Regions from separate parts of the Agathobaculum sp. NTUH-O15-33 genome, predicted to be linked through region 1. Evidence: predicted binding sites of a transcription regulator. Region 1 holds the regulator's gene; the other holds the start of a gene.
What was found. Region 1 encodes CtsR, which represses protease genes until heat stress. Its sites were predicted from a motif close to AAGGTCAANNAAGGTCAAAT; they were not measured.
Positions count from the first base shown of each region.

Region 2: a site for CtsR is predicted at 12,361-12,380, ahead of RWV98_RS14785 (cysteine-rich VLP domain-containing protein). Genes of this name have one in related genera too.

Region 1 is NZ_CP136187.1:3,660,351-3,674,994, reverse strand. Features, by position in the region: gene RWV98_RS17870 (GspE/PulE family protein) at 1-746, opposite strand, end outside; gene RWV98_RS17865 (type II secretion system protein) at 1,107-5,222, shown strand; gene RWV98_RS17860 (hypothetical protein) at 5,238-5,996, shown strand; gene RWV98_RS17855 (type IV pilus modification PilV family protein) at 5,986-6,285, shown strand; gene RWV98_RS17850 (prepilin-type N-terminal cleavage/methylation domain-containing protein) at 6,282-6,770, shown strand; partial or broken gene RWV98_RS17845 (ATP-dependent Clp protease ATP-binding subunit) at 6,833-9,299, opposite strand; gene RWV98_RS17840 (ATP--guanido phosphotransferase) at 9,336-10,340, opposite strand; gene RWV98_RS17835 (UvrB/UvrC motif-containing protein) at 10,337-10,873, opposite strand; gene RWV98_RS17830 (CtsR family transcriptional regulator) at 10,923-11,375, opposite strand; gene RWV98_RS17825 (DUF362 domain-containing protein) at 11,679-11,849, shown strand; gene RWV98_RS17820 (leucine-rich repeat protein) at 12,677-14,644, shown strand, end outside.
Region 2 is NZ_CP136187.1:3,045,631-3,060,274, forward strand. Features, by position in the region: gene RWV98_RS14725 (UvrD-helicase domain-containing protein) at 1-1,516, shown strand, start outside; gene RWV98_RS14730 (response regulator transcription factor) at 1,529-2,197, shown strand; gene RWV98_RS14735 (sensor histidine kinase) at 2,194-3,204, shown strand; gene RWV98_RS14740 (ABC transporter ATP-binding protein) at 3,282-4,040, shown strand; gene RWV98_RS14745 (ABC transporter permease) at 4,027-5,970, shown strand; tRNA gene RWV98_RS14750 (tRNA-Gly) at 6,028-6,101, opposite strand; gene RWV98_RS14755 (DUF134 domain-containing protein) at 6,225-6,587, shown strand; gene RWV98_RS14760 (FAD-dependent oxidoreductase) at 6,584-9,166, shown strand; partial or broken gene tnpA (IS200/IS605 family transposase) at 9,282-9,710, opposite strand; gene RWV98_RS14770 (GNAT family N-acetyltransferase) at 10,455-10,889, opposite strand; gene RWV98_RS14775 (helix-turn-helix domain-containing protein) at 10,958-11,761, opposite strand; gene RWV98_RS14780 (VOC family protein) at 11,838-12,248, opposite strand; gene RWV98_RS14785 (cysteine-rich VLP domain-containing protein) at 12,609-13,010, shown strand; gene mobV (MobV family relaxase) at 13,131-14,081, shown strand; gene RWV98_RS14795 (hypothetical protein) at 14,125-14,313, shown strand; gene RWV98_RS14800 (recombinase family protein) at 14,400-14,644, shown strand, end outside.

The DNA of each region.
Region 1 (14,644 bases):
TTGCGTTCGGCAATATCCATGCCGCCCATGACCTTAAGGCGCGAAATGACCGAGCTTTGCAAATTCTTCGGCACGGTGAGGATGTTGCGCAGAAGGCCGTCGATACGCATGCGCACCTGCATTTCCGATTCGCGCGGCTCTAAATGGATATCGCTCGCGCGCTCGGTCGCGGCGCGTTCGATGATGGAGTTGACCAGACGGACGGTCGGCGCGGCGGGCGCTTCCTCGCCGCCAATGGCGGAGGCGGTAAAGGAGGCGTCGTCCTCGGTCTGGCGGTGGCTTTCGCGCTTCATTTCCTCGATGGCGCGGGCCGCGCCTTCGTTTCCGTACAGGGTCATGATGGCGCGGTCAACGCCGTCGCCCGTTGCGATCATGGGGATCACGCGGCGGCGCGTGGCGGTGCGCACTTCTTTCAGCGCCACAAAGTTCAGCGGGTCGGCCATGGCGAGATAAAGCTCATCCTTGTTCATCCGCACGGGGACGACCTGATATTTCTTTGCGATATTCTTGGGCAGCACCGTGGCCATTTCGGGGCCGGGCGGGTGGGCCGACAGGTCGATAAACTCAACGCCAAGCTGCATCTCAAGCGCTTCAATCAGTTGGCGTTCGCCGATAAATCCGTATTTGGTAAGGACGGTGCCAAGGCGTTCACCGGTTTGCTTTTGCAGGCCAAGCGCTTCGGTAAGCTGTTCGTTCGTGATCAGGCCGTTAGAGACCAAAAGGTCGCCAAGGCGCATGTAGGCCATAAACCGTATCCCCCCTCATTACGGCCGCCGCTTTTACCGGTAAAATTGAACTAAAAGACGCGTAAAAAGCAGGTGCGTGCGCGATGCAACCGCACCCTTACAGGTTACCGGTCTGCTTAGGTCTGTCTTTTCTCTACTTATTTGTAATATCCATTTTACCATAACCCCCATGCGGTTGCAAGTAAATGAGACCATAATTGTGTATGCTTTTTACCCCAAACGCTGTTGTTTTGGCAAAATATATGGTATGATAGAGGAGAAAATATGCTAAAATGTTGCGGGTGGAGATCCAAGGGGTAGGCGCATATATGCGCGTTAAAGTGATATCCGCTAAAAGCTGAGTTGGAGTGAGGTTGCGGCATGCTGCGCTTTTGGTCGAAAAAGAGTAAAACAGGGGGGTTTAGCTTAGCCGAGCTGCTGGCCGTGGTGGCAATTCTAGGAATTTTGGCGGCTATTGCGATCCCCTCGGCCGTAAAGATTCAGCGCGATCTAAAGCTGCTGGAGCTAAACGACACCGCCCGCCAAATTTTTATCGCCGCCCAGAACCAGCTGACCGCGCTGAGGGGGGCGGATGGGTTAAATGCGGTGAGTCCGGACGGCGGCGCGGAAAAGGTAGATACGCCCGATGGGATGGATAATATTTACTATACCCAGAGCAAGGCGGGCGCGGAAGATAAGCAGTTTGCAGCGATGATGCCTACCGGCGCGATCGATTCCACGATTTTGGACGGCCAGCAAATGGTCGTGATTGAATATAACCCGGATAGCGCCAGTGTGTACGCGGTGTTTTATGCGGAAGCGCCATTCACCTACGATCCGGCAGATATGCCCCGTAATGACGACGCGGGCAAGACGGAGCGTCGGGAGAACTTAATCGGATATTACGGCGGCGACGCGGCGGGGATTCCGAGCATTGACGTGATCGCGGAGCCTAAAATCGCCCTCCAAAATGGGGAAGAGCTTAAGCTGACGATCAGCTTTAAAGATGTCATTGCGGAAGCGGAAAAGAAGAATCCCAACTATCGGACCGAGGTTCTAGAGAACCTTAAGTACACGGTTGAAGTGCAGCAGGCGGATAAAAAAGAAAACTACAAGAAAATTACGAAGCCGGGCACTGACAGCGCGCCAATTGAGTTTTTGAATGGAGATTACACAGAGGGCACGCTTATTCTGGATAGCCTGGACAGCAAGCATTTTGCCACGCTGATGCAGGATAGTACCGGATTTGCGATCGATCCGGGTTCCGATATTACCGTTAAGGTGACGATCGATTTTACGGATAGCGCAAACCATCAGTCTGTACCGGTGAAGTGGGAAAGTCAGGTGGAAAACAGCCTGTTTAAGGCAAGAGTAACAGAAAAAGATGATGACCCGGGAACCGTGCAGGTCGCCTGCGGCCGTCATCTGCAAAATTTAGAGGAGCGCATATCCGGCGTTTCCACTGCGGCAGATTCAAAGTATCGTGTCGAGAAGGTGGAGCAAACAGCGAAGATAGACTGGCAGCCTTATATTGATAAACATGCGCAGGTAACGGAATATAAATTGGGCGATATCAGCGCCGGGGGAACTACTCCACAGATAACGTTTGCTGAAAATGCGTTTATTTCAATCACAAACCCGACGATCCAGAGTTTTACCGGCAGCGAAGCGGGTATACACAACTTGTGGATTAATGAGAACGACGATGAAGATTATGGATCTGGAGGAAAGATTGGAAAGTCTACTGGATTGTTTGCAGGGCTTATCGGGAAAAAGGCTCCTATACAGTTAAAAAATATTTCATTGGTCAATCCCTTTGCGGAAGCAAATAATGTACAAAAATTTTATTATAGCGTTGGGGTATTGGTCGGATATGCGGAAAACGTAAGTTTTGAAAACTGCCGTGCTTATATAGATGAAAGCGGTTTGGAAAAATGGATAAGTAAAAAGCGCACATACGGAGCGAATGCGCCTATTAAATTAACAGCACCTTATGTTGGGGGGTTAATTGGTCACGCAGATAAGGTGGTGTTAAATCGGTGTTTTGCTGCATTACCTGCGGTAACATGCGACACTGATAGCTGGGGTGTAGTAGGCGGTTTGATTGGACAGGTGTCTGGGGAAGTTGGCGGTTCAACAATTAATGAATCCTATGCAGATACATTGAAGCTAGCAGGAACTAATGTGGGCGGTTTTGTTGGTGAGATGCAGAATTCAGTAGTACAGAATTGCTATGCAGTTAGTCAAATTGAATTTTCGAGCAATGTATCTCCGGCAGGATTTTGTTGGGGTTTCACAGGTAGTATTGCAAGAAACTGTTATGCGGCGGTTACTTTGAATTCAGAGAATCCTGATTATTTAAAAAGACTTTATGGTTTTGCGGCAACGAGCAAAACGATGACAAATACAACGTTTGATGGTTGTTATTATGTCGCGGACGTAGTAAATGGGCCGCTTTACCCTGAAAAGGTAGAGGTAGGACAACCGCAGCCGGTGAGCTATGAACGCCTGAAAAACTGGGCAGGTTTCGGCACCAAAGACCTTTGGAGCGGGAGCGATAAAGACAATACGAACGAGTATAATATGAAGCCGTTTGAAGATCTGGGAGCGCTGCAAAGCAAGGTAGACAAAGAGCTTTATGGCAACCATGAGGAATATCCATTCCCGCATCTTGCCGCGTTCGACCATTACGGCGATTGGCCGCTGCCGGCAAAGCGCGGCGCGCTTGTTTATTATGAAGTTTACGAAAACGGCGAAACAATCGGCATGCACGGCTTTGGGGCTGACGGGACGGCTTTTGTAAGCGGACATCCGTTGAAGAATAACGCTGGAGTTGTCGTGCGGGACGGCTATGCCTATGTGGGCTATGCGCAAGCGGCAAATCTTAGATTTGGCGGAACCAACTCGATAACGGTCGTTAAGGACGAAGCGCTGACGAAAATGCTGGACATGACTGATATAACAGTCTGTCCGATCAAGTATGAAGACTTGATCGGACCTGCGCTTCATAGCAGCAGTTTTTACCGCCAGCTTTCCGTAAACGACGTCAAGACAAAGCTGTATTTCAATCCTTATGTTGCGAAAGCGGTCGTATACCAAACGGAAGACGAAGCGCCTACGCTAGATGGCGCGGCAAGCATTCGGTCGGCACGGCAGCTTGCAGCGCTCGGCGAGCTTGGGAAAAAGGAAAATCTGCTTGGGCTATCGCTTACGCAGGAACTGGATATTGATTTCACCAAGTACGATATGGAATATGCTGCTGCACTGGCGCTGTATCCCATTGGCACTAAAGAAGATGCTGCTTTTACAGGAAGTTACGATGGTCAATTTCATCAGATTACCGGCACCGGAATAGATGGTGGTGAAATGCAGTATGTGGGTCTGTTCGGCTATGCCAAAGGCAGCACTTTGGTAAATATCGTGTTCCGAGATGCGGATAAGAGTATTACGGGCGGCGCAAATGTCGGCGCATTGGCTGGATATAATGGCGGTACCATACGTAACTGCGCTGTTGCAGGCCTGACAGTTACAGCAAATGGCACGGCAGGCGGCTTGGTCGGCTATAATGTCGGTACTATTATTAATAGTTCAGCCGCTTGTAAACAAGTGCGCGGAAATCAAGCAAGCGGCATAGTTGGAGCACTAGCGCAGTCAGGAAAGATCGAGTCCAGTTATGCCACGGGGACACTGTCGGCAAATGGTGCGGTGTTTGGTATAGCCAGTGCTAATTCGGCTAGTGCGAAGATAATAAATTGCTATTCCGCATGTACAGTGGATAAGGCACAGTCGGTCATCGGTGTAGCACAAGGTGAAGGCGTTGACGATTGCTACTATTTAAAAAATACCATCCAGCCGACGCAGCCATATGGTGAAGTGGCTGAAGGACTATCCTATGACGAGTTAGCCGACTTTAACGACTTTGGAGGTAGGGCTGATGAAGCCCACACATTCCCGTATTCGAGTACCCCTCCCTATCCATTCCCCGCGTTTGTGGAAAACGCAAATGGAGAATATGTGCACTACGGCGATTGGCCGGAGAAGGGGGAGGAGCCCGAAAAAACGTTTGGGGATGTTGTGATTGGTGTTTGCGTGCGTAAAGGTGTGAATGAAAGCCGTCAGGAAACTTCTTTTGAAATTTGGGGTATTAATAAAGACGGTGAATGGTCTGACAAGGCGGTTACTACTTTTACAGTTAATAAAGCCGTATATGTTGCGTATTTTACCTGTACAGGCCCGGGCATGAGTGGAAATGGACGTTGGTATTTTTGGAACAGTCAGCTTGGAGGCGATACGGAAGCGAAACACTTGCCTGAAGTAACAGCAGCAAATGATATTACACTTTCTGGCTATAAGTTCTATACGGCAAATAATTTGCATGTTGCGGGTCAGAAGACTTATTTTTACGACAAAAAACCAGACGGTAAAGGAAACCCGCCAGCGGGTTGGGACTTTGCACTTACAAATAGTGATCCGCCAAAATATGAAGCGAATAATTAATTAAGGAGTCGTATCATGTCGATCATTCGCCGAAAACTGAATAGCCAGTCCGGCGCTTCGATCGTCATTGCGCTGATTTTTTTCCTGCTGTGCTTAACGGTGGGGGCGGTCGTTTTGACCGCCGCCACCGCTAACGTGGGGCGTGTGACCCGTATCCAAAACCAGCAGCAGGCGTATTTTGCCGTGCGTTCGGCGGCGGAGTTGCTAAGGGATGAAATACAAGGAAAGCATTTTTCAGCACAGCATGAGCGGTGGAAGGGGTCTGATTATAGCAGCAATCCAGAAGGTGTGAAACCCGCTAGCTATGACAGAAACGAGGGGCCAAAGCAAAAAAACGATTTTACGGAAAAGACCGAACCCTTAACTACGTTGATGGAGAATATCCACACAGACGCGGCATGTTGGTTTGATAAACAAGCGGGCTGGCCCACATCTGATACGATCGAAACACATACGCTTACCGTGGATGCCGGAGAAGACCTGAAAAAAGTAACAGTATCTTGGGAAATAGATAAGAATTATGTGCTGACAATACAACTTGATACCGAAAAAGATGAGAAATATCATAGCCCTATGACGCTAACGGTTCCAGCAAAGGTAAATCCCGATAGCGGTGAGCGTACCGTACGATGGACTACGCAATCTACAAAAACTGTGGACGGGCAGACGCAAACGATAACCCATCACCACTCGACGCAAATAGAGTATTGGAAAACAGATGTAACTTGGCAAACCGGCACCGTCACGAAGGGGGGCGCGCCGATTGTTTCGTAAATTAAAAAGTCAAAAGGGCGAAACGCTGGTCGAGACCATTGCAGCAATCCTTGTTGTTTCGCTGGCTTCTGCGGCGTTCGCGGCGATGATCATGTCCGCGTCCAAGCTCAATAGCAAGGCCGCGGAGATCGATCAAACCTATTATGCGGCGCTGGAAACCGTGGAAAAGAATGATGGCGCAACGCACGGAACGGTCACGGTTGGTACGGATACCGGCGTAAAAATCTATTGGACGGAGCAGGAAAAGCTGCGCGCCTACCGCAGCGCGGGAGGGGGCGTCACACCATGAAAACCCTCAAACGCAAGCTCCGCTCGCGGGCGGGTATGACGCTTACCGAGCTGCTTGCCGCGATGGCGGTGTTGGCCTTGCTCGGCACGGCCATTGGCGCGGGCACCAGCGCGGCTACCCGTGTGTACCGCCAATCAACCACCTTTTCCGAAGCCGCCGTGCTTGCATCCACCTTGACGGAGGCGATCGCGGACGAGCTGCGCTATGCGACCGATCTGCCGGAAACGGATGCGTCCAATCCGCCGTTTACCAGCCAGACCTATGGCAAAGGCGTTTCGATTACAAACGGCATAGATGATGATGAGGGCCATCTGATGATCGGTTCACACGCTCTCGTCGGCTCCCGTACCTATACGAGCGGACTGACAGCAGTGGTCGATATCGAATGGAAGGGTAAGGCTTTTGACGTGACGCTCACGATCAATGACGCTTCGGCAGTGAAACAGAAAGAAGCCAAGTTCTCCATTGCGCCGATCAATGCATAAGCACAAATACACGCAGAAAAAGACGCACCGCCTTGCTGGCGGTGCGTCTTTTTGTATCGGTTTTACGCTTCGACCGGCGTTTCCGCGGGGCGCAGGGTGAGTTTATCGTCCTGCACGTCCAGCGTGACGCGGGAACCGGCTGTGATCTCGCCCCGCAGCATGGTTTCGGCTACAAGGTCCTCCACCTCGCTGGTCACGGCGCGGCGCAGCGGGCGCGCGCCATAGATGGGATCGAAGCCGGCCTTTGCAAGGTGCTTTTTCGCCCCTTCGGTCCAAGTAAGCGTGATCTCCATATCGCGCATACGGTCGGCTACCTGACGGAGCATGCCGTCCGCGATTTCCGCGATTTCGTCCTCGCTCAGACGGTTGAAAACGATGATATCATCAATGCGGTTTAAGAATTCGGGCCGCACCGTGGTTTTGAGCTCGGCGAGCACGTCTTCCTTGATCTTTTCAAAGGTCTGCGCGGCTTCGTCGCCGCCGGTCTGGAAGCCCAGCGCCTTGCGGTTCTGGCCGGTGATCTTTTGCGCGCCGATGTTGGAGGTCATGATGATAATGGTGTTCTTGAAATCCACATGGCGGCCTTGGCCGTCGGTCAGCACGCCGTCTTCCAGAATTTGCAGCAGAATGTTGAACACATCGGGATGCGCCTTTTCGATCTCGTCAAACAGAATGACCGAATAGGGGTGGCGGCGCACCTTTTCCGAGAGCTGGCCGCCCTCGTCATAGCCGACGTAGCCCGGAGGCGAGCCGATCATGCGGGAAACCGCGTGCTTTTCCATATACTCGGACATGTCGACGCGGATCATCGCGCTTTCATCGCCGAACATTGCTTCGGCAAGCGCCTTGGACAGCTCGGTCTTGCCCACGCCGGTAGGGCCAAGGAACAGGAAGGAGCCGATCGGCCGCTTAGGATCGCGCAGGCCGACACGACCGCGGCGAATGGCCTTGGATACGGCGGTAACGGCTTCGTTCTGGCCGATCACGCGCTCATGCAGCGTATCCTCCAGATGCAGCAGGCGTTCGCCCTCGTCCTCGGTCAGGCGGGAAACGGGGATGCCAGTCCAGCCCGCGATCACGGCCGCGATATCGGCCTCGGTGACTGAGCCGTGGGATTTGGTTTGGTTATCCGTCCATTCCTGCTTGCGGGCTTCCAGCGCGTCGTGTTTCTGTTTTTCCTCGTCGCGCAGGCGGGCGGCGGTCTCATAATCTTGACCCTTTACCGCTTCTTCCTTGCGGGCGGTGATGGAGGCGATCTCGTCCTCCAGCTCCTTCCAGATCGGGCGGCGCGGTCAGCGCGGACAGGCGCACGCGGGAGCAGGCTTCGTCAATCACGTCGATGGCCTTGTCAGGCAACTGGCGGCCCGACACATAGCGGACCGAGAGCTTGACGGCGGCTTCAATCGCTTCATCCGGAATTTTAATGCGATGGTGCGCTTCGTACCGGTCGCGCAGACCTTGCAGGATAGAGACCGCGTCCTCGGGCGTGGGCTCGTTCACCTGCACGGGCTGGAAGCGGCGTTCCAAAGCGGCGTCCTTCTCGATGTGCTTGCGGTATTCGTCCAGCGTGGTCGCGCCGATAACCTGCACCTCGCCGCGAGACAGCGCGGGCTTTAGGATATTGGCCGCGTCCGCCGCGCCTTCGGCAGCGCCCGCGCCCATCAGCATGTGCATCTCATCTACAAAGAGGATGGTGTCCTTCTTGCTAATCAGTTCTTCTATAACTTTTTTGATGCGTTCCTCGAACTCGCCGCGGTATTTGGTGCCCGCGATCATGCCGGTCAGGTCGAGCGACACGATGCGCTTGTCTTTCAGCGTTTCGGGCACGTCGCCCGCCACGATCTTTTGCGCCAGCCCTTCCACCACGGCCGTTTTACCAACGCCGGGGTCGCCAATCAACGCGGGGTTGTTTTTGGTGCGGCGGGAAAGGATCTGCACCACGCGCTGGATTTCATCCGCGCGGCCGATAACGGGGTCCAGCTTGCCTTCCTTGGCGGCGGCGGTCAGGTCGCGGCCAAACTGGTCGAGCGCGTCGCCCGAAGAGCCGGAGGGCGCGCCCGCGGCGGCGAATTCGCCCGCTTCTCCGCCGCCGCCCAACGAGTCGGACAGCTTGGCGGCCAGCTGGTTCGGGGTAACGCCGAGGTTGTGCAGCGCGGTCAGCGCCACGTTTTGTCCTTCGCGCAGCAGGCCGAGCAGCAGGTGCTCCGTGCCGACATAGCCCGCGCCCATCTGCGAGGCGGAGGAGATCGCCAGCTCAATAATGCGCTTGGTGCGCGGGGTCATGCCCTGCGGCGCGGCGGCGTCCGGTGTGCCGCGTCCGGAGAGCGCTTCGATCTCGCTCAGCAGTTTATCCTCGGTCACACCGCAGGCGGTCAACGCCTTGGCGGCCGGACCGCCGCCCTCGCGCAGCAGACCAAGCAACAGGTGCTCGGAACCAATATAGCTATGTCCAAATTCGCCCGCGGCCTTTTGGGCAAGGGTCAACGCGTTGGCCGCGCGCTCTGTAAATCGGTTGTTTTGAAAAAACATGAAAATCAACTCCTTTTCATGGGGGTAAAATTTATTTTAAACAATGGTAATGCTCTGCGCCGTTTCACGCATCAGCGCGGCGCGCTTTTGGTCGCGCTCCTGCGCCGCGCCGCCGAGCACGGCGGGACGGATCGCTTGCTCAAGCGCGTAGAGCGCTTCCGGCGCGGGGCCGGTCAGGTAGCCCATTTGCAGGCCGATCAGCACATCGGATATGCAGGCAATCGCCTCGCCGGTCTGCATCAAATAAGCCGAACGCATGGCGCCTGCCGCGCGGCAAATACGGTCGCGCAGGGCGGGTTCGTTCTGGGCGCGTACCTGTTCGCGCACCTTCTTTTCCGCTTCGATCACCTCGGTCGCGGCGGCGATCAGTTTATCGGTCAAATCGGCCGCGGAGGAGCCAAGCGTCACTTGGTTGGAGATTTGATAGAAGCCGCCCACCGCTTCCGAGCCTTCGCCGTAAGCGCCGCGCACCGCGCAGCCGCGGCTGCCGGCAAAGCCGATCAGCTGCTGGATGCTGCCGGTCGCGGTCAGCATGGGCAGGTGCAGCATGATCGAAGCGCGCAGGCCGGTGCCGACGTTGGTCGGGCAAGCGGTCAAGTAGCCGAGGCGTTCGTCATACGCAAAGGGAAGTTCGTTTTCGATCAGCTTGGCGATGCGTTCGGCGGTCTCAAGGCATTCCTTGGGACACAGGCCCGTGCCGATCACCTGCAAACGCAAATGGTCTTCTTCGCCGATCATAATGGAAACGCCCTTATCCCTCGAAAAAATCAGCCAGCCGCCGTTTTGCGCCAGTTCGGGCGATATCAAATGGGTCTCTACCAGCGCGGCGGCCTCCGCGGAACGGGGCGCGAGCTGCTGCTTGGTAAATTCCGCGGCAATGGCAGGGGGTTTTTGCAGGGCGGCGAACACCTTGTCGGCGATTTCAGCGCGCTGCGCTTCGGTCAAGCCTCGAAACGGGTAGCCCTTTAGGTTGCGCGCCAACCGTACGCGGGAGGAGGCCGCCAGTCCGGTAAAGCCGCCGGATATTTCAAACATGCTCATTTCTGTTCGCCCTCCAATCTGCGGATCTCATCGCGCAGGTGCGCGGCCTGTTCATATTCTTCGTTCTGGATCGCGGTCTGAAGCTGCGCTTTGAGCGCTTCGACCGGGTCTTGCTTGGGTTCTTCGGCGGCGGGCGCCGCGCCAATGTGCTGGCTCGCGCCGTGTACCTTTTGCACATAGGGATTCAGAATGTCGGCAAAGGCGCCGTAGCAGTCCGGACAGCCGACGCGGCCGGTCCTCCGCAGTTCGCTTTCCGTCATGCCGCAGGTCTTACATTTGCGCTCGGTGCCGAGCATGGCCGCTGTGGGCGCGCCCAGCATGTTTTGCCATAGGCTGCCGAAGCCGCTGCCAAGGAAGGAGTGGAACGGATCGCTCCAAAGCTCTCCGAAGCCCTGAAAGGCGTTTTCAAACGCGCCGCCAAGGTTCATTTCCTTCGCACAATCGCTGCACAGGTGCATTTCCCGTTTCTGGCCGTTCACATTTTCGCTGTAAAAGGTCGTTGCTTCATTCTTACCGCATTTTTCGCATTTCATAAGAGGTTCCTCCTTCATAGGCTATAAAAAGTGGTTTGTTTACTAATTTTTAAGTGGCGATGCCCAAGATCGCGCAGCGGAAGATCGAAGCGCGCAGGCGGTCGCGGTCCGCCTTGTCTACTTCGGCCAGCGCGCCGTCCGAACAGGCGGAGAGCAACAACTGTCCTTCGGTCGGGCTGAGCAGCTCGGCGCTGACGAGGGCACGGGTCATGCGGGCCGCGTCGTTTTGCGATAGACGCCCGCCCAGTCCGCGCGCCGCTTCCACCAAGGTGCGCTGCTTATCGTTCATCAGGCGGATAATGCGGATATAACCGCCGCCGCCCCGCTGGCTTTCAACCAGATAGCCGTGCTCCGGTGTGAAGCGCGTTTCGATCACGTAGTTGATCTGGCTGGGCACGCAGTCGAAACGGTCGGCAAGACTTTTGCGCTGTAACTCAGCCACGCCGCCGCCGTCCGACAGCATTTCGCCGATAAACTCGGCGATCAGATCCGACATTTTCATGGTGAGCACACTCCTTCAAAAAGATCGGGCTGGTATCTGACCATTCCTGACCTATGATTCTATTATACACGGGCCTGAGGAAAATGCAAGCACTTTTTCTGACCATTTCTGACTATTAAAACGGGTGAGAATGCATTAATATAATGATATCTCATTATATCTCGTTTATTCTATTGTTTTTGATGTTTTTTACGTTTTTTAATATAGGCAAAAGTTAGTGGAAGCTAACCAACTCTTCCACTTGCTTTTTAGTTCGGTTGTGTTACAATAAGTTTGTAAATCATTTGGGAGGTGCAATTACCAATGGCATATGTAATTTCTGACGCTTGCATCAGCTGTGGCTCCTGCTCGGGCGAGTGCCCGGTCGGCGCGATCGCTGAAGGCGACGGCAAGTACGAGATCAACGCGGATGCGTGCATCGATTGCGGTTCCTGCGCGGGTTCCTGCCCGGTAGGCGCGATCAATCAGGGTTGATCCTACTTAACACAAGCGTATAAAAAATCCGTTCCGTTATGGAACGGATTTTTTATTGCTTCAATCGCGAAAAAACAGCGCAAAAGGCCGTGTAGGACCTTATACCATTACGCAGAACAGTATGACATAAAATCATGGGACTGCGACGAAACGTCGCAGCCCTTTGGGCTTCCCCCCGCGAGGCATAAGCGTAAACTTAAGCAGCGCGTGCATTTGGGCTTCCCCCGGCGAGGGCATATGCGTAAACTTAAGCAGCGCGCGATCTAGCCTTCCCCCCACGAGGGGAAGGTGGCGCGCGCCGTAGGCGCGTGACGAATGGGGGGCGTAACGAATAGCGCATTGGAAGGTTACTGCGCCCATCAATGCCAATGGTTCTTACGCCCCCCATCAGACCCGCGCTTCGCGCGGCCCAGCTTCCCCTCGTTGGGGGAAGCCCAAAGAGCGCTCTATGCATATGCCGCCCATGTCTGTCAAGCCCTTTTTTTCGGAAAATCCGGCTTTGGCCTTGCAAGTTCAGGCCAAAAACTGCAAGTTCAGGCCAACCCCTTGAAAACCGCCGCGTTTTCGCCTATTCTGAAAGTATGAAAAGCAAGCCCCACGGAAAGGAGGCCGCGCAGGCGGGGCATGCTCGTTAGCGCCGGGTAACTGGAAAACAAGGGATTTACAACAAGTAAACATTTTTGGGCCGAAAGGGGTATACCCCTTTCCTGTAGCTCCATTAGGAGCTACAGGAAAGGGGTATACCCCTTTCCTGTAGCTCCATTAGGAGCTACAGGAAAGGCTTCCCTCAATCTGTCCACCGATAAAACGATAGGAGGGTATCGTCTATGTTGCGAACAAGAAAACGAATCGGGGCGCTGCTGCTGGCCGCCGCGCTGGTCATAGGACAACTGGGGGCCACGGCCTACGCGGAGGAGCCGGAAAATACGGGGAAGGTCACCGTCACAGCCTTTGACGGGCTGGACGAGGCGGTGAAGTATCAGACCGTTCCCGCCGGAACGCCGCTGGACGGCCTGTCCCTGCCCGCGACGCTGGGCGCGTCGGTCTACACCGTGGCCGCCGATACCCAACCCGTTCCGGCGCATATCCAGATCGAGGGCGTGACGTGGGAGCCGGACAGCCCGTGGGACGACACCGCCGAGCAGGGCGGCTATACCTTCGCCCCGGTTCTTCCGGCTGGTTATGTGCTGACCGATAAGGTGGAGCCGCCGGAAATTTATGTGCGGATTGGCGAGCCGGCCGTCCCCCTTGACGCGCAAGACAAAGTGCTGACCGTGAAGTTTAACGACAACGGCAGCGGCGGTAAGAGCGACAATGACAACGACATGAAAACCGCCATTGACGCCGCCTTTACCAGCAGCGGAGCCAATCAAGCGAATATCACCACCATCAAGCTCACCGGCAGCGTGACGGAGATCACCCGTTGGAACTGGAAATACCTGATAGACCAGTACAACAGAGATAGCGGCTGGGACAGCCTGACCGCCCTTGATTTGTCCGGCATGACGAACCTTGAAGCAATACGGAATGATACTTATTTTTCGATGGGTCTGCTGACTAAACTGACAACGCTGACCCTCCCGGACAGCATGACCGAAATTGGGTATTTTGCGTTTTCCTACTGCACGGGCCTAAAACTGGACGCGCTGCCGAAAAAGCTGACCAAAATTGGGGATTATGCGTTTTACGGCTGCACGAGTATTCTTCTGGACGCGCTGCCGGACGACGTGAAACAAATTGGGGATTCTGCGTTTAACGGCTGCACGGGCCTAAAACTGACCGCGCTGCCGAAAAAGCTGACCAAAATTGGGGATTCTGCGTTTCGGAACTGCGCGGGTATTACTCTGGACGCGCTGCCGGACGACGTGAAACAAATTGGGGCGGGTGCGTTTTCCAAGTGCACGGGGTTAAAACTGACCAAGCTGCCGGACGGCGTGACCTATATTGGGGAGCGTGCGTTTCAGTACTGCACGGGGATTACCCTGAAAGAGCTGCCGGACGGCGTGACCTATATTGAGAGTTATGCGTTTAACTGCTGCACGGGGATTACTCTGGACGCGCTGCCGAAAGGTCTGAAACAAATTGAGGAGCAGGCGTTTTACGGCTGCACGAGCCTTAACGAGATCATCATGGAATCTACGGCCGCGCCGACGCTGGGGGAAGACGTTTTTGGGGACACAAACATCACTTTCTACGTCCCCAAGGGCGGAACGGGATATGACAAAGGCGGGTGGGAGAGCTTAAACACGGTGAAATACAGCCCCACTACGTCTATTTCCCTTCCGGCCACACTGGAACTGCGGCCAAATGAAAGCGGTACGCTGACCGTCACACCCACGCCAAACGACGCCGTGCCTATTTTTCTTTGGGAGAGCAGCGACACCAATATCGCCACGGTGGACAAGAACGGCAGCGTAACCGCCGTGGCGGTAGGGACGGCGACCATCACCGCCACCTCCCGGCAAGGAAGGAAAACGGCCGCTTGCACCGTCACCGTGCTTACGCCGGTAACGGGCGTGACGCTGCATCCATCCGAGCTGCTGCTCTACACCAACAAAGAGCCCAAGACCGCGGCGCTTACCGCCACGGTGGAACCGGCTGACGCATCCAACAAGGCGGTAAGCTGGAAATCGAGCGATACCAACATCGCCACGGTGGACGGTAGCGGCAACGTGACCGCCGTTTCGAGCGGCACGGCGACCATCACCGCCACCACGGAGGACGGGAGCTATGAAGCCGCCTGCACCGTTACCGTGGAAACTGTTTCCAGCGGCGGGGGCGGCGGCTCCAGCTAC
Region 2 (14,644 bases), 610 kb from region 1:
GGGCGCGCGTCTGATCGGTCAGGGCGAGGCGCTTACCGTCGCGGCGCAGGTGCTCCGCGAGCACGCGGGCAAGGGCGGCGCACGCGCGCTGCTGCAAGCGGTCTCCCGCGTAAAAAACGGCGCGTCTTTGGAGGATACCGGGCTAGACGGCGGCCTATATGAAGCTTACTGCGCGCGCCTGCGGCAAATGGGCGTTTTGGATTTCGACGACCTGCTCACCGAAGCGCTGGGGCTGGATACCGCGGGCCTAAAAAGCTTTTCCCACCTGCTGGTGGACGAATTTCAGGACATCAACGACACCCAATATGCGCTGATCCGCGCGTGGAGCGAACACGGCAAAAGCCTGTTCGTCATCGGCGACCCGGACCAGTCTATTTACGGCTTTCGCGGCGCAAGCGGCCGCTGCTTTGAGCGGCTGTTGGAGGACTGCCCGAAAGCGCGCGAAATCCGCCTACAGCAAAATTACCGCTCCGCGCCGGAAATTCTCGCTGCGGCCGCGCCGGTGATCGAGCAAAACCCCGGCGGTTCCCGCGCGCTTGCCGCGCACCGCGCCCCCGGCGCCGCCGTGCGTCTGGTGCGGGCGGCGGACGGTTTCGCGGAGGGGATCTTCATCGCCAAGGAAATTGGCCGCATGGTCGGCGGCGTCGATATGCTGGAAGCGCAAAAGCTGGAGCACGAACGGGAGATACGCGCCTTTTCCGATATCGCGGTGCTTTGCCGCACGCACCGGCAGTTAGAACTGATTGAAAAATGCCTGACGCACGACGATATCCCCTGCATCATCAGCGGCCGGGAGGATTTTCTGGATGATGATACGGTGCGCGGCGCGCTCGCCTTCTGGCGGTCGCTCCAAGCGCCGGACGACGCGGCGGCGCTTGAGACCGCGCTTCACCTGCTGTGGCACTGTCCGGCCGATCTGATCCAAAAGGCGCAGGCGGCCTGCGCCGCGTTGGACACGTTCGATCCCGATCCTCTGCGCCCGCTCGCGGCGGGCTACGGCCATCTGGAAGCGTGGCTCGGGCGCGCCGAGGAATGGCTGCCCCATATGAAGGAAAAGCCCCGCAAGCTGGCGGAACGCTGGGCGGAGCAGTACGGCGATTCGCCCGCTCTGGCGCGCCTGCGGGACATGGCGGTGTTTTACGCCACCCTGTCCGAGCTGTGGAACGCGCTGACGTTGGGGCAGGAAGCCGACTTGCGCCGCACCGCGGGCAAGGGCTGGCAGTCCGGCGCGGTGCGGCTGATGACGCTGCACGGCTCCAAGGGGCTGGAATTTCCCGCCGTGTTCGTGGCCGGTATCACCGCAGGGTCGCTTCCGCTGGAATCGCAGGCGCGCCCGGCCGACCTCGAAGAGGAACGGCGGCTGTTCTACGTCGGCATGACGCGCGCGCGGGACGAGCTGATCCTTACCGCGGGCGGCGAGCCCTCTGTTTTCCTAAACGACCTGCCTGACCGTGTCAGGCGGGAAAACGCCGCGCGGCGGCGTGACGCTCCGCTGGAGCAGATCAGCCTATTTTAAAGGTGGCGCAATATGCAAAAAATCATGATCATAGAAGACGACCCGGCGATCCGGGACGAGCTGGCGCTGCTGCTTGGCAACGAGGGCTTTGAGCCGCTGACCGTCACGGATTTCACACTGGTGACGGCACAGATCGCCGCGCGCGCGCCGGACCTGATCCTGCTCGATCTGGGCCTTCCCGGCAGAGACGGCTTTTCGCTGTGCGCCGAGATCCATAAGCAATCCGCCGTGCCCATCATTTTCGTGACCAGCCGCGATTCCGCGATGGATGAATTGCGGGCGCTCAGTCTGGGCGGGGACGATTACATCACCAAACCCTATAATATCCCCGTGCTTCTGGCCCGCGTCAAAGCCGTGCTGCGGCGCAGCGGCGGCGCGGCGGACACAGCGGACGTACTGGAAACAAAAGGCCTGACGCTCAGCCTCGCGGGGGGCGTCGCTTCCAAGGGGGCGCAAACCGTGGAACTGACCCGCAACGAAATCAAAATTCTGGCCCATTTAATGAACCGCCCCGACGAGATCGTTTCCCGCGCCGATCTGATCGAAGCCCTGTGGGACAGTCAGATCTATATCGACGATAATACACTGAGCGTAAATATGACCCGGCTGCGCGCCAAGCTGGAAGGGCTGGGCCTGCCCGGCTATATCAAGACCCGGCGCGGATTGGGGTACCAGATATGAAGTTTGGCGAATTTTTATCCGACCGGCTGGGGCGGCTGGCCGTGCAGCTGCTGTTCATGGCGGCCGTGGCCGTATTCCTGTTGTCCACGGGCACACAGTCTGGCGTGCTTACCATTTTTCTAATCTTCTGGTTTCTGCTCATGGCTGGCACGCAAGGGTACGATTATTACAAATGCCGCGCCCATCTGAACGAACTGACCGCCATTATGGATGGGCTCGATCAAAAGCACCTGTTCGCCGCGTGCGCGCCGAAACCCAAGAGCCCTTACGAGCGCCGGCTGTTCGAGCTGATGCGCCGGTCCGGCAAGGCGATGATCGAAGCGGTATCGGACGCGGAGGCCGGCCGGAAGGAATACCGCGCCTACGTGGAAAGCTGGGTGCACGAAATTAAAACGCCCATCACGGCGGCCCAGCTCCTTTGCCGCCATGCCGACGCGGAAACGCGGCGCAAGCTCTCCTACGAGCTTGCGCAGATCGATAATCATGTGGAGCGCGCGCTTTTTTACGCCCGGGCCGAAAGCTCGGAAAAGGACTTTATCATCCGCCAAACCGATCTGGCGGAGATCGCGGCGCAGGCGATTGAACGCCACCGCACGCTATTGATCCAAAACGGCGTGCGCGTGCAAACGGAAGGGCTTGACCAAACCGTTTATACGGATGGCAAATGGGCCGGCTTTATGCTGGGCCAGCTGCTGCAAAACGCGGTGCGCTATCGCGGGAACGCGCCGGTCATCACGCTATCCGCGCGGCGGTTGGGGCGGCAGGTGCAGCTTACGGTGCGGGATAACGGCATCGGCATTCCCCCGCACGAGCTGTCCCGCGTGATGGAGCGTGGCTTTACCGGCAGCAACGGCCGCGCGCGCGGCGGCGCGACCGGCATGGGGCTTTATCTCTGCCGCCGGCTGGCGGGCTTTTTGCAGATCGATCTGCGCCTTGCCTCCGTCCTTGGCCGGGAGACCAGCGTCAGCCTGACCTTTCCCGCCCAAGAAAACCTTTCAAAAATGTAAGATAAGGCACGGTTAGTTCGATACCACAAGCTTTGCTTCTGGTGTATCCTAACATCATAAGCAAGGAGGGCACGAACATGCTGCATGTACAAAACATTGAAAAATATTACGGAAGCAAAAACAACGTGACCAAGGCGCTCGACCGCATCAGCTTTGACGTGACGGACGGTGAATTCATCGCCATCATGGGCGCGTCCGGCAGCGGCAAGACCACGCTGCTCAACTGTATTTCCACCATCGACACGGTAAGCGCGGGCAGTATTTTGCTGGACGGCGAGGATATCGCCGACCTGCCGCAGAGCGAGCTTGCCCGCTTCCGACGGGAGAGGCTGGGCTTTGTCTTTCAGGATTTCAACCTGTTGGACACGCTGACGCTAGAAGAAAATATCGGCCTTGCCCTTACGATCAACCACGTGGACGGCCGCACCGTGCAAAAGCAGGTCATGAACGTGGCGCAAAAGCTGGGCATCGAGGACGTGCTGGGCAAGTTCCCCTATCAGGTATCCGGCGGACAAAAGCAGCGCGCGGCCTGCGCCCGCGCCATGGTGGCCGGGCAATCGCTCATTCTGGCCGACGAACCCACCGGCGCGCTGGATTCCAAGGCTTCCAAAAACCTGTTGGAAATCATGTCGCGCATGAACCGGGATATGGGCGCTACCATCCTTATGGTCACGCACGACACGTACAGCGCCAGCTATGCTTCGCGCGTGCTGTTTCTGAAAGACGGGCGGCTGTTCAACGAGCTGATCCGCGCGGACCGCACCCGGACCGTGCTTTACCACGAAATACTCGACGTGCTGGCTCTGCTGGGGGGTGACGTCAGTGACGTTATCTAAGCTTTCCCTGCGCAACGCCCGGCGGCAGGCGCGCGACTATCTTGTCTACTTTGTCACGATCGTCATGGCCGCCGCGCTGGTCTATGCTTTTAACGGGCTTGTCTTCTCGCAGGAGATCCGCACGCTTTCCAGCATGATGGAAAGCCTTCCGATCGCGATCGCCTTTTCCAGTCTGGTGGTCATTTGTATCATCGGTTGGCTGGTGCAATACACCACCACCTTTATGCTGGCCAAACGCAGCCGCGAGCTCGGCACCTATATCCTGATCGGTCTGGAAAGCCGTCAGGTCGCCCGGCTGTTCTTTCTGGAGAATTTGGCGGTCGGCGGCGTCGCGCTGGCGCTGGGCACGCTGCTCGGCAATCTGTTCTTTCAGGCGCTGCGCGCCATCACGTTGGCGCTGTTCGGCGCGCCCTATACGTTCAGCTTTGCCTTTTCCCTGTCGGCCATTTTGCTCACGCTATTCTATTTCGCGCTGATGTACCTGTTCGCGCTTTTTAAGAGCCGCAAGCGCATCCGCACCATGAAAATTTGCGACTTGATCTATTTTGACCGCAAAAACGAAGGCGAGGTTATCCAAAAAAGCCGCTTGAGGCGCAGGATCTTTGTTGTTTCCATCGTATGCGGCGTCATTGGTACGCTGCTGCTCCTTTTGCGCAATTTACTATTCGGTATCGTCGGCGCGTGCTTCATCATTTTTTTCCTGTTCGGATTCTTTCTCAGCTTTTCCTCCGGCGTACCCGCCTATTTCGACAAGCGGCCGGGGAAAAAGTATAAGGGGCACACACTGCTGATATTCCGTTCCCTTTCGGCCAAGCTGGCCACCATGGGCGTGGTCATGGCGACGATCGCCCTGTTGTTTACCGCCACGCTGATCAGCGAGGGCACCGGCCTGCTGTTCCACACCATGTTTCAAAGCCGCACGGAGCAGACCACCTGCTTTGACCTGTTTATCGGCTCCACCGGGCGGGACGACACCCGCTTTGACGATTACCTGACTTATATTGACGCCAACATCCCCGTGCGCGATTTCCGGGAGTATCATATCTATCAGGGTGAAAATTTGCAGGTCACAAATTATGTCGAGAATCACGCGGACTATTGGAAGCTATTTGACTGCGACACCCTGATGAAAGCCAGCGACTACACCGCGCTGCGCGCCATGCTGGGCTATCCCGCGGTCTCGCTTGGGCCGGACGAGTATGTGGTCCACTGCATGCCCTATCTGGAAAGCGTGATGCGGGGCTATACCGAAGCCCTGACCGTGGGCGGCGAGCCCCTACTGCCGGGCGGCGTTTATACGGAAACCTTTACCCAGTCCCTCTGGGACGGCAACGGCCGCGGCTTTGTGCTCGTCGTGCCCGACGCGGTGGCCGAAGCCCGGCCGGTCAACCACAGCATCTACGCCGCCATGACGGACGCGCCGGTGCCCGCCGCCGACTATCGCGCCCTGTCCGATATCCGCGATGCAAGGGACGAAACGATCGACGGATACGACACGCTTTTCTCCAAGGCCGCCGTCGAGGCGGAGAACGCCTCGTCGTACGCGATCATCGTCTTTCCGCTTTTCTATCTGGCGCTGGTGCTCACCATGGTATCCGCCACCATCCTGACCATTCAGCAGCTCAGCGAGACCAGCCGCTACCACCGGCAATTTGAACTTTTGCACAAGCTGGGGATGGAGCGGCGTGAAATGAAGCAGGCTCTATACCGTCAGTTCGCGATCTATTATACCATGCCCGCCATACCGCCGCTGTTCATCAGTATCCCCTTTATTCTGGCGCTGGGCAGCGCGCTCGATCCCGGCGATCTGGCCGGGCCCGCGCAGCTTTTCCAAATCGCTGGCATTACCCTCGGCATCTTCTTTTTCATCTACTTCGTCTATATCCTGACGGCCTACGTCAGCATGAAGCGAAACGTCCTGCCCGAGTAACGCCGGTTTTCTATTTGCACACAAAAAAAAGCACCGCCAAAAGCGGTGCTTTTTCTATGGAGCGGATGATGGGAGTCGAACCCACCTATGCAGCTTGGGAAGCTGCCGTTCTACCGATGAACTACACCCGCGATTTGCCTTATTATTGTACCGTTTTTCCTGCCGTTTGTCAAGCAGGGGAAATAGGCGAAATTTGTTATTGACATATGTTCATAACCTTGTTATCATCGTCTTATAGAAAGAAGGTGACGCGTATGGCAAGGCCGCAAAAATGCCGGTGCATTTGCTCCAAGCCGCAGACCACCCGTTTTGTTCCTGAAAATGGCGGGGCGGGCCCGGCGGTGACCCTTGGTTACGACGAATACGAGGTGATCCGCCTGCTCGATCATGTCCGGCTCACGCAGGAGCAGTGCGCCCTGAAAATGCGCGTTTCCCGCACCACCGTGACGCGCATGTACGACGCGGCGCGCCGCAAGATCGCCGAAGCGCTCGTATGCGGCAAGGGCATCGAGATCGCCGGGGGCGACGTCATCGTCTGCGCCGGTCCCAAGCCCCAATGTTCGCAAGAACCGCATTGCTGCCACCGCAGCAGCGGAAACAAGGAGGAAACTGCATGAAAATTCTGATCATCGGCGGCGTTGCCGCCGGCACAAAGACCGCCGCGAAGCTCAAACGCCTCGACCGCGGCGCCGAGGTAACGCTCATTACTAAAAGCCGCGATATTTCCTACGCCGGCTGCGGCCTGCCCTACTATGTGGGCGGCCTGATCGAAACGCGTGACGAGCTGATTGTCAACACCCCTGAAAAATACGCCGCGCTGACCGGCGTGACCGTGCGCACCGGGCGCGAGGCCGTCAAACTCGACGCGGAAGCGAAGACCGTGACCGCGAGCAACCTCGATTCCGGCGAACAGGAGGTTTATGAATATGACCGGCTGGTCATCGCGGTAGGCGCTTCGCCCTCCGTTCCGCCGGTTGAGGGACTGCACCTCGGCGGCGTGTTTACCATGCGCACCCCGGACGACGCCGAAACCATGCGCACGTACATCGAAAAGCAAAATGTCAAGAAGGCTGTCGTGGTGGGCGGCGGTTTCATCGGCCTTGAGGTCGCGGAAAACCTGCACGCGCGCGGCGTTTCGGTCACTGTGATCGACTTTGCCTCCCAGATCATGCCGAACGTACTCGACCCCGAGCTGGCCGACTGGGCCAAAAAGAAGCTGGCCGCCGCGGGCGTGCGCGTCATCACCTCCACCGCCGCGCAGGCGATCGAGGGCGAGGAGCGCGTTTCCGCCATCCGCACCAGCGCGGGCACGCTGGCCTGCGATTTGGTCGTGCTTTCCGCCGGTATCCGTCCGAACACCGGCTTCCTCGCCGATACCGGCCTTGCCATGGTCAAGGGCACCATCGTGGTAGATGAGCAGATGCGCACCAACCTGCCCGACGTTTACGCCGCGGGCGATTGCGCCATGGTGAAAAACCGCCTGACCGGCGCGCCCCAGTGGTCGCCGATGGGCTCCACCGCCAACCTTTCCGGCCGTACGCTGGCCGAGGGGCTGATGGGCGCGGATAAGCGCTACCCCGGCGTGCTCGGCACGGGCGTTGCCAAGCTGCCCGGCCTGAGCTGCGGCCGCACCGGCCTGACCGAACGGCAGGCAAAGGACGCGGGCTTTGACCCGGTCTGCGCCGTGGCCGTGACGGATGATAAGGCGCACTACTATCCCGGTGCCGCCTACTTTGTCACCAAGATTGTGGCGGACCGCGCGACGCGCCGTTTGCTGGGCGTGCAGGTGCTCGGCCCCGGCGCGGTCGACAAAATGGTCGATATCGCGGCAATGGGCCTGAATATGGGCGCAACGCTGGAAGACTTTGAAAACGCAGACTTCGCCTACGCGCCCCCCTTTTCCACCGCCATCCATCCGCTCGTGCAGGCGGTATACGTGCTGCTCAATAAGCTCGACGGCGCGCTTACCAGCATTACGCCGGCGGAATACCTTGCGGGCGCGGCGGAAGGCCGCCGCGTGCTCGACGTGGGCCTCGCCCCGTCCATCCGTGGCGCGCTGTACATCGACCTGCCTAAGGTCAACGGCCCGATCGAGGGCATTGCGCAGGATGAAAAGCTGCTGCTCGTCTGCACCAAGGGCAAGCGCGCGTACTTCCTGCAAAACCGCCTCCGGCACTTTGGCTATACCGATACGCTGGTGCTGGAAGGCGGCGTGTTTGTGAGCGATGTCAAGCTCAAGAACGTCGCGGCCGCCGTCACCCCGGCGGAGGAAAAAGCGGTAAAGGCGCTCGGCTTCCTGCGGGATAAGACCACGCCGGACTGCTTCAACGGCCGTGTGATCACCCGCAACGGCAAGATCACGGCCGAGGAAAGCCGCGTGATCGCGGAAGCCGCCGAAAAGTTCGGCAGCGGCGAAGTGACCATGACCTCGCGCCTGACGCTTGAAATCCAAGGCGTGCCGTTTGACCATATCGAGCCCATGCGCGCCTTTTTGGCCGAACGTGGGCTGGAGACCGGCGGCACGGGCTCCAAGGTGCGCCCGGTCGTTTCCTGCAAGGGCACGACCTGCCAGTACGGCCTGATCGATACCTTTGCCCTGTCCGAGGAGATCCACGAACGATTCTTCCACGGCTACAGCGATGTCAAGCTGCCGCATAAGTTCAAGATCGCGGTGGGCGGCTGCCCGAACAACTGCGTCAAGCCCGATCTGAACGATCTGGGCGTGATTGGCCAGCGTGTGCCCACGGTCGATTATGAGAAATGCCGCGGCTGTAAGCTGTGTCAGGTAGAAAACGGCTGCCCGATCAAGGTGACCCGAATGCAGGACGACAAGCTCGTGATCGATGAAGCCGCGTGCAACCATTGCGGCCGCTGCATCGCCATGTGTCCGTTCGGCGCGCTGGACGCGCAGATGGAGGGCTACCGCATCTATATCGGCGGACGCTGGGGCAAGAAGGTCGCGCAGGGCCGCCCGCTCGATAAGGTATTCACCGACAAGGAAGAAGTCATGAGCGTGATTGAAAAGTCCATTCTGCTGTTCCGCGAGCAGGGCGTCACCGGCGAACGCTTTGCCGATACCGTTTCCCGCCTTGGCTTTGAAAATGTACAGGAGCAGCTGCTGGCCAATGAGCTGCTGGCCCACAAGCAAGAAAACCTTTCCGCGCAAAAGCACTTGCAGGGTGGCGCGACCTGCTAATCCAAGTCATGACCACCCCAAAGCGGGGTGGCATGAACAAGCCCTATAAGGGCATAAAAAAAGCCAGCGCCTAAAAGACGCTGGCTTTCACTTCGTTCAAGCCCTGATGGTAAGACTACTTACTACCCTTGAAAGGGTCAACATATTCTTTCTTACTTAAGCTATCTTCGATTTGATCCTGCTTATCTTGCTCCCTGATATATTTTTGAATCGTGGCCGTATTGATTCCTACCGTGCTCACATAATATCCAGTCGCCCAGAAATTACGACTGCCGAATTTATATTTTAAATTCCCATGCCGCTCGAATATCATCATCGCACTTTTCCCTTTTAAATATCCCATAAACTGCGAGATACTGTATTTCGGCGGCACGCTTACGAGTAAATGAATATGGTCAGGCATCATATGCCCTTCGATGATTTCCACACCCTTCCACTTGCACAAATCCTTTATAATTTGCTGTATATCTTTTCGCAGCTGCTTATAGATTATTTTCCTTCGATATTTCGGTGTGAATACGATGTGATACTTGCATACCCATTTAGGTCAGTTAACAAGGAACTACACGCAGACCGTGAAACGGGCTGCTGACAACAAACGGTGGTATGCCCCCGATAAGGGGCATACCGCTTGTTTGTTGTGGGGGAATCCAAAGGGGGCAGCGCCCCTTTTGGCACACGACCTTGCTTGCAAGGTGTAGTGTGTTATACGCTCTGTCGGCGTTGCCGCTTCGAGTGTCGTTGCCGCCGGGGACGGCAAGGACACTTGAAACGGCAGGAACACGGGCGGGGCTGGATAGCTGCAAACTCCGCCCGTGTTCGTCAGCAGACAGAGCGTATATGGAACTCCCGTCTATCGTCCACCGTCCGAACTTCGGGCCAAGTTGGCCCGAAGCCGTGGCCACACTCCCCCAAAATAGCAGGACAGAGGGCAACCGTCAAGGCTGAAATGAACAGGCTTACGCCCGGCCTTGACCGTCGCCGCCTGTCCCGCTGAATGGGTAGACAAGGCGGGCAATCCCAACTGTGCTTGCCCGCCGCCAAAACTATTTTGGGGCTATTCGTTCTCTCAAAATTGGAATGGGCGGGAAAGCCATTTTAGGGCTTTCCCGCCTTGATTACCTAGTAGCAAAGGCTGTCGAGGCTGTCAACGGCGGCGCTGTAAGCGCCGTTCATCTTGACCGTTGACTGGCTCGGCTGGCTATGCTATCTCCCCAGCTATGCAAGTACGCCTTTATCCAAAAAGGCGAACTGAAAACAGTTACCACAATTTTATCAATCGCCTATTTTATAAATTTCTTTTCATCGGAATATATCTAATTCCGTTTGAAGTTTGTTCTTTATCTGTATCTATAAAACCCAGTTTGTGATAAACGGGAACTGCATACGGTGACGAATTTACTGTAATGACATCGGCAGGACACTCTTTCAAAAAGTGCTCAAAGAGTGTTCTCCCAATGCCCCTTTTGTGATAAGCTCCTTTTACAAAAAACAATGCGATGTGCTTCCCATTATTGCAAGTGGCAAGCACCCCCGCCAATTTATCCTCATCAAAAGCCCCATATACTTGCAGTGTACTTATCCACTCTGGCTCATGAATACTTTTGTAAAACTCTTTAGCTCCTTGTTCGCTATAATCGGGAGCCACATATTCCCCAAATATTTCCCATACCAACGCCAATGCCATTTCAATTTCATTATCCACTATTTTGCGAACTTTCATTTTCATGCCTCCTATCCTCAGGCAAAGCACTTATGCCCAATACGCCTTTTCCGCCTAAGGCGTACTTGTTATTTTCTTTTACCCCGTTGCGGCACATAGCTTTTTGCCAGTTCGGATTTTTGGATAATCCGTGTCAGCCATTGTTTTTCTTCCTCTGTCAGCTTGTTGTAGCGTAGCTTTGTCTGCTTACAAAATACCATCAACAGTTGTTCCGCCCGGCTGCCCTTGAAATTCGCCACTTCCTCCAAGTCCCGCTTGAGTTCATCCACAATGGTATTCTCCGGGGCGCTGTCGCTCCTGCCCCTGTGGGCTTGCCGTATGTCCTCCATGATAGCGTCAATATCGTAATGTACCCGGCTGCTGAAATAGTCGCCCTCCCGCACATGGGCGGCTTGCAGCACACCGGCGGTTTTGTCATGCTCTCCCGGCTGGTACTTCTCCATGATTTCAGCCCTCGCCACGTCTACCCAAGCGTTTAGGTTCTGTATCTGTGTGGCGGCGATACCCTCCACATAAATCTGTATATCGGCCAGCAGCTTCACAAAATCCGGGTGTACCGCCAATTCACAAAGCAGGGCGGTGTCGATACACCCGCTTTTCAGCAGGTCTATCATTTCGTCACTCAAACGCAGGTCTGCAAGATCGGCGTTTGAGTGATTTTTCATTTCGGTCAACCCCAACAGATAATCGGCGGTCACGCCGTAAAACTTCGCCAGCTTGATAAGGGCATAGTGGCTGATGTCCTTAAAATCGTCCGCTTCATAACTGCCCAGCGCAGACTTTGAGAGGTGTGTTTGCTCTGCAAGCTGTTCCAGCGTCAGGCCGCGCTCCACACGTAGGTCTTTTAGGCGTTCCTGTATTGTCAAAGCCATGCTATCCCCTCCTAGCTAACTCAATAATGAATAAGAAATTGAAAGTGTGCCTTATCAATAAAAGACCGTATTTTTATTACGTTTCGTTCGTGCTGCCGATTTCAAGCAAGTTGCCTTCTGGATCGGCAACATAAAAGTTGCGGATGCCGAAAGGATAAGTGATGGGTTCTCCTGTGGGAAATCGTAAGCCCAACTTCGATAATCGCTCATATTCCGTATCCACATCGGCAAAGCTGGGCAACCAGAGAGCAATTTCAAACGTCTGATTGATTCCCTTTGGAGGAATGTAGCCTTCCCCGATTGCCTTTACAAACTCTTTTCTGCTGTACATGAACAGGGACAGTGCGCCACTAGCTGTCTCAAATTCTGCAAAATCTCCACCGTTCCACTTCGTATGAAAACCCAAAGTATCTCTGTAGAACCGAACCATATTGTCCATGTCGCCTACTAACAGGCTCGCTCCTACCCGTACATCTCGTCCGTTCAATATCACCATCTCCTCATTTATCGTTCTGTATTTTTATTTTACCATATTTCCGAGAGTGTGGAAATAGTGCGTTTTCCAGCGGGATTTCCAACCTCTTGGATATACGGGACGGGCGGTCAAAAAAGTGTAGACTTGTGTTAGTTCATCGATGGACAAGCACAAGTGAATGACCGTCCGAAAGAGATACCACCGGCAGGGGAAGTACCGCTATGACGCCGCTTCTGGACAAAATGTCCAGAAGTCACTTCGGGCCAAGTTGTCCCGAAACTGCGGCCAGCGTACCAACGCCGGGACACGCCGCCGGGAGGGGGCAGGAACGGCTTTCGGGAAAACGGCAATAAAGCGAAAACGGAGGACTGCATGAGAGAGAAACTACAACCAATCGAACGCGGGCCGGGCGGCTCCCTGCCCCGCATGACGGCGGCGCAGAGGAAGCGGGCTAACGCGCTCATACGGAATACCTGCTGTAACTATGAGAACGGCAACTGCCTGTTGCTGGACGATGGGGACACCTGCACCTGCCCGCAGACAATTTCTTATTCCGTCTGCTGTACCTGGTTCCGGCGGGCTGTGCTGCCACTGGACAAGGCGCTGGAAGCGGAGATTTTTCGTTCCGGCAGCGTGAAGCGGTGCGCAGAGTGCGGGACAGCTTTCGTCCCCGGCTCCAACCGGGCGAAATACTGTGAAGCCTGTGCCGCAAGGGTACATCGACGGCAGAAGAACGCCAGTGACAGAAAACGGCGGGGCAATACGGACAAATAGGGCCTTGGAAAGTCCCATTCCACAAGGCTTTGCGGGTAGTATTCGAGGGCAGGCGGTATTGTTTACCGCCTACCCCCGAAAATCTGCTTCTAACCGTCCGCGGGAGGGAGGATTGATAGATTGCCGCAATACACGATTTTAAGGTTTGAGAAGCACAAGGGCAATCCGGCAAGGCCGCTGGAAGCCCATCACGAAAGACAGAAAGAAAAGTACGCCAGCAACCCCGACATTGACATGGCAAAGAGCAAATACAATTTCCATATCGTCAAGCCGGAGGGCCGCTATTATCACTTTATCCAGAGCCGCATTGAACAGGCCGGGTGCAGGACAAGAAAAGACAGTACCCGGTTTGTCGATACGCTCATCACCGCCAGCCCGGAGTTTTTCAAGGGAAAGACACGGGAGCAGACGGAAGCGTTTTTCCAGCGGGCGGCTGATTTCCTTATCCAGCGGGTAGGCCGGGAGAATATAGTGTCGGCAGTGGTCCACATGGACGAGAAAACGCCCCACCTGCATTTGACTTTCGTTCCGCTGACTGAGGACAACCGCCTGTGCGCCAAAGAGATTTTAGGAAACCGGGCCAGCCTTTCCAAATGGCAGGACGATTTTCACGCCCACATGGTTAAGGCGTTCCCGGACTTGGAGCGCGGGGAGAGCGCCAGCAAGACAGGACGGAAGCATATCCCCACACGGCTATTCAAACAGGCCGTGTCACTCTCGAAACAGGCGGCGGCCATTGAAAAGGCGTTAGACGGTATCGGCCCGCTGAACGCCGGGAAGAAAAAAGAGGAAGCCCTCGCCCTGCTGAAAAAATGGTTCCCTCAGATGGAGGACTTCTCCGGCCAGCTCAAAAAGTACAAGGTCACAATCAATGACCTGCTGGAAGAAAACAGGAAGCTGGAAGCGCGGGCAAAGGCCAGCGAAAAGGGCAAGCTGAAAGACACCATGGAGCGGGCGAAGCTGGAAAGCGACTTGCACAATATCCAGCGGCTTCTTGACCGTGTTCCCCCGGAAGTGCTGGAACAGGTGCGCCGGGAGCAGAGAGGGCCAGCCCATAACAAGGAACTTTGAGTAACTATGCACATTGAAAATTTCATATCAAACAGGAGGGCCTATGGAGCAAAGCTATCATAAAAAAACCGAAGTTGTTACCTTTCAAGGGAAAGAAATCACGGTGGAAAATCTGACGCCGGTTTTCACGCCGGAACAGGAAGCGGCGAAGCGCCGGGAGCTGGAACAACAGCTCTATGACGTGTTCCGCAAATACGCCGACAAACGGCAGGCGGAGGAAGCCGGGAAGTAGATTCCACAACATTGATTTTCGGGGCTGCTGGCGGTATAATAGAACTGTCAGCAGCTCCGTTTCTTTTTTAAGAAAAGGAGCGACTTATGAACAATCGAATAGACGCGGTTTATGCAAGACAATCGGTGGACAAGAAAGACAGCATTTCCATTGAAAGCCAGATTGAATTTTGCAAATACGAATTGAAAGGTGGCAGTTGCAGGGAATACACGGACAAGGGATACAGCGGCAAGAATACAGACCGCCCCCACTTTCAAGAGCTGATACGGGACATACAAAAAGGGCTGATTGCAAAGGTCGTTGTCTACAAGCTCGACCGTATCAGCCGTTC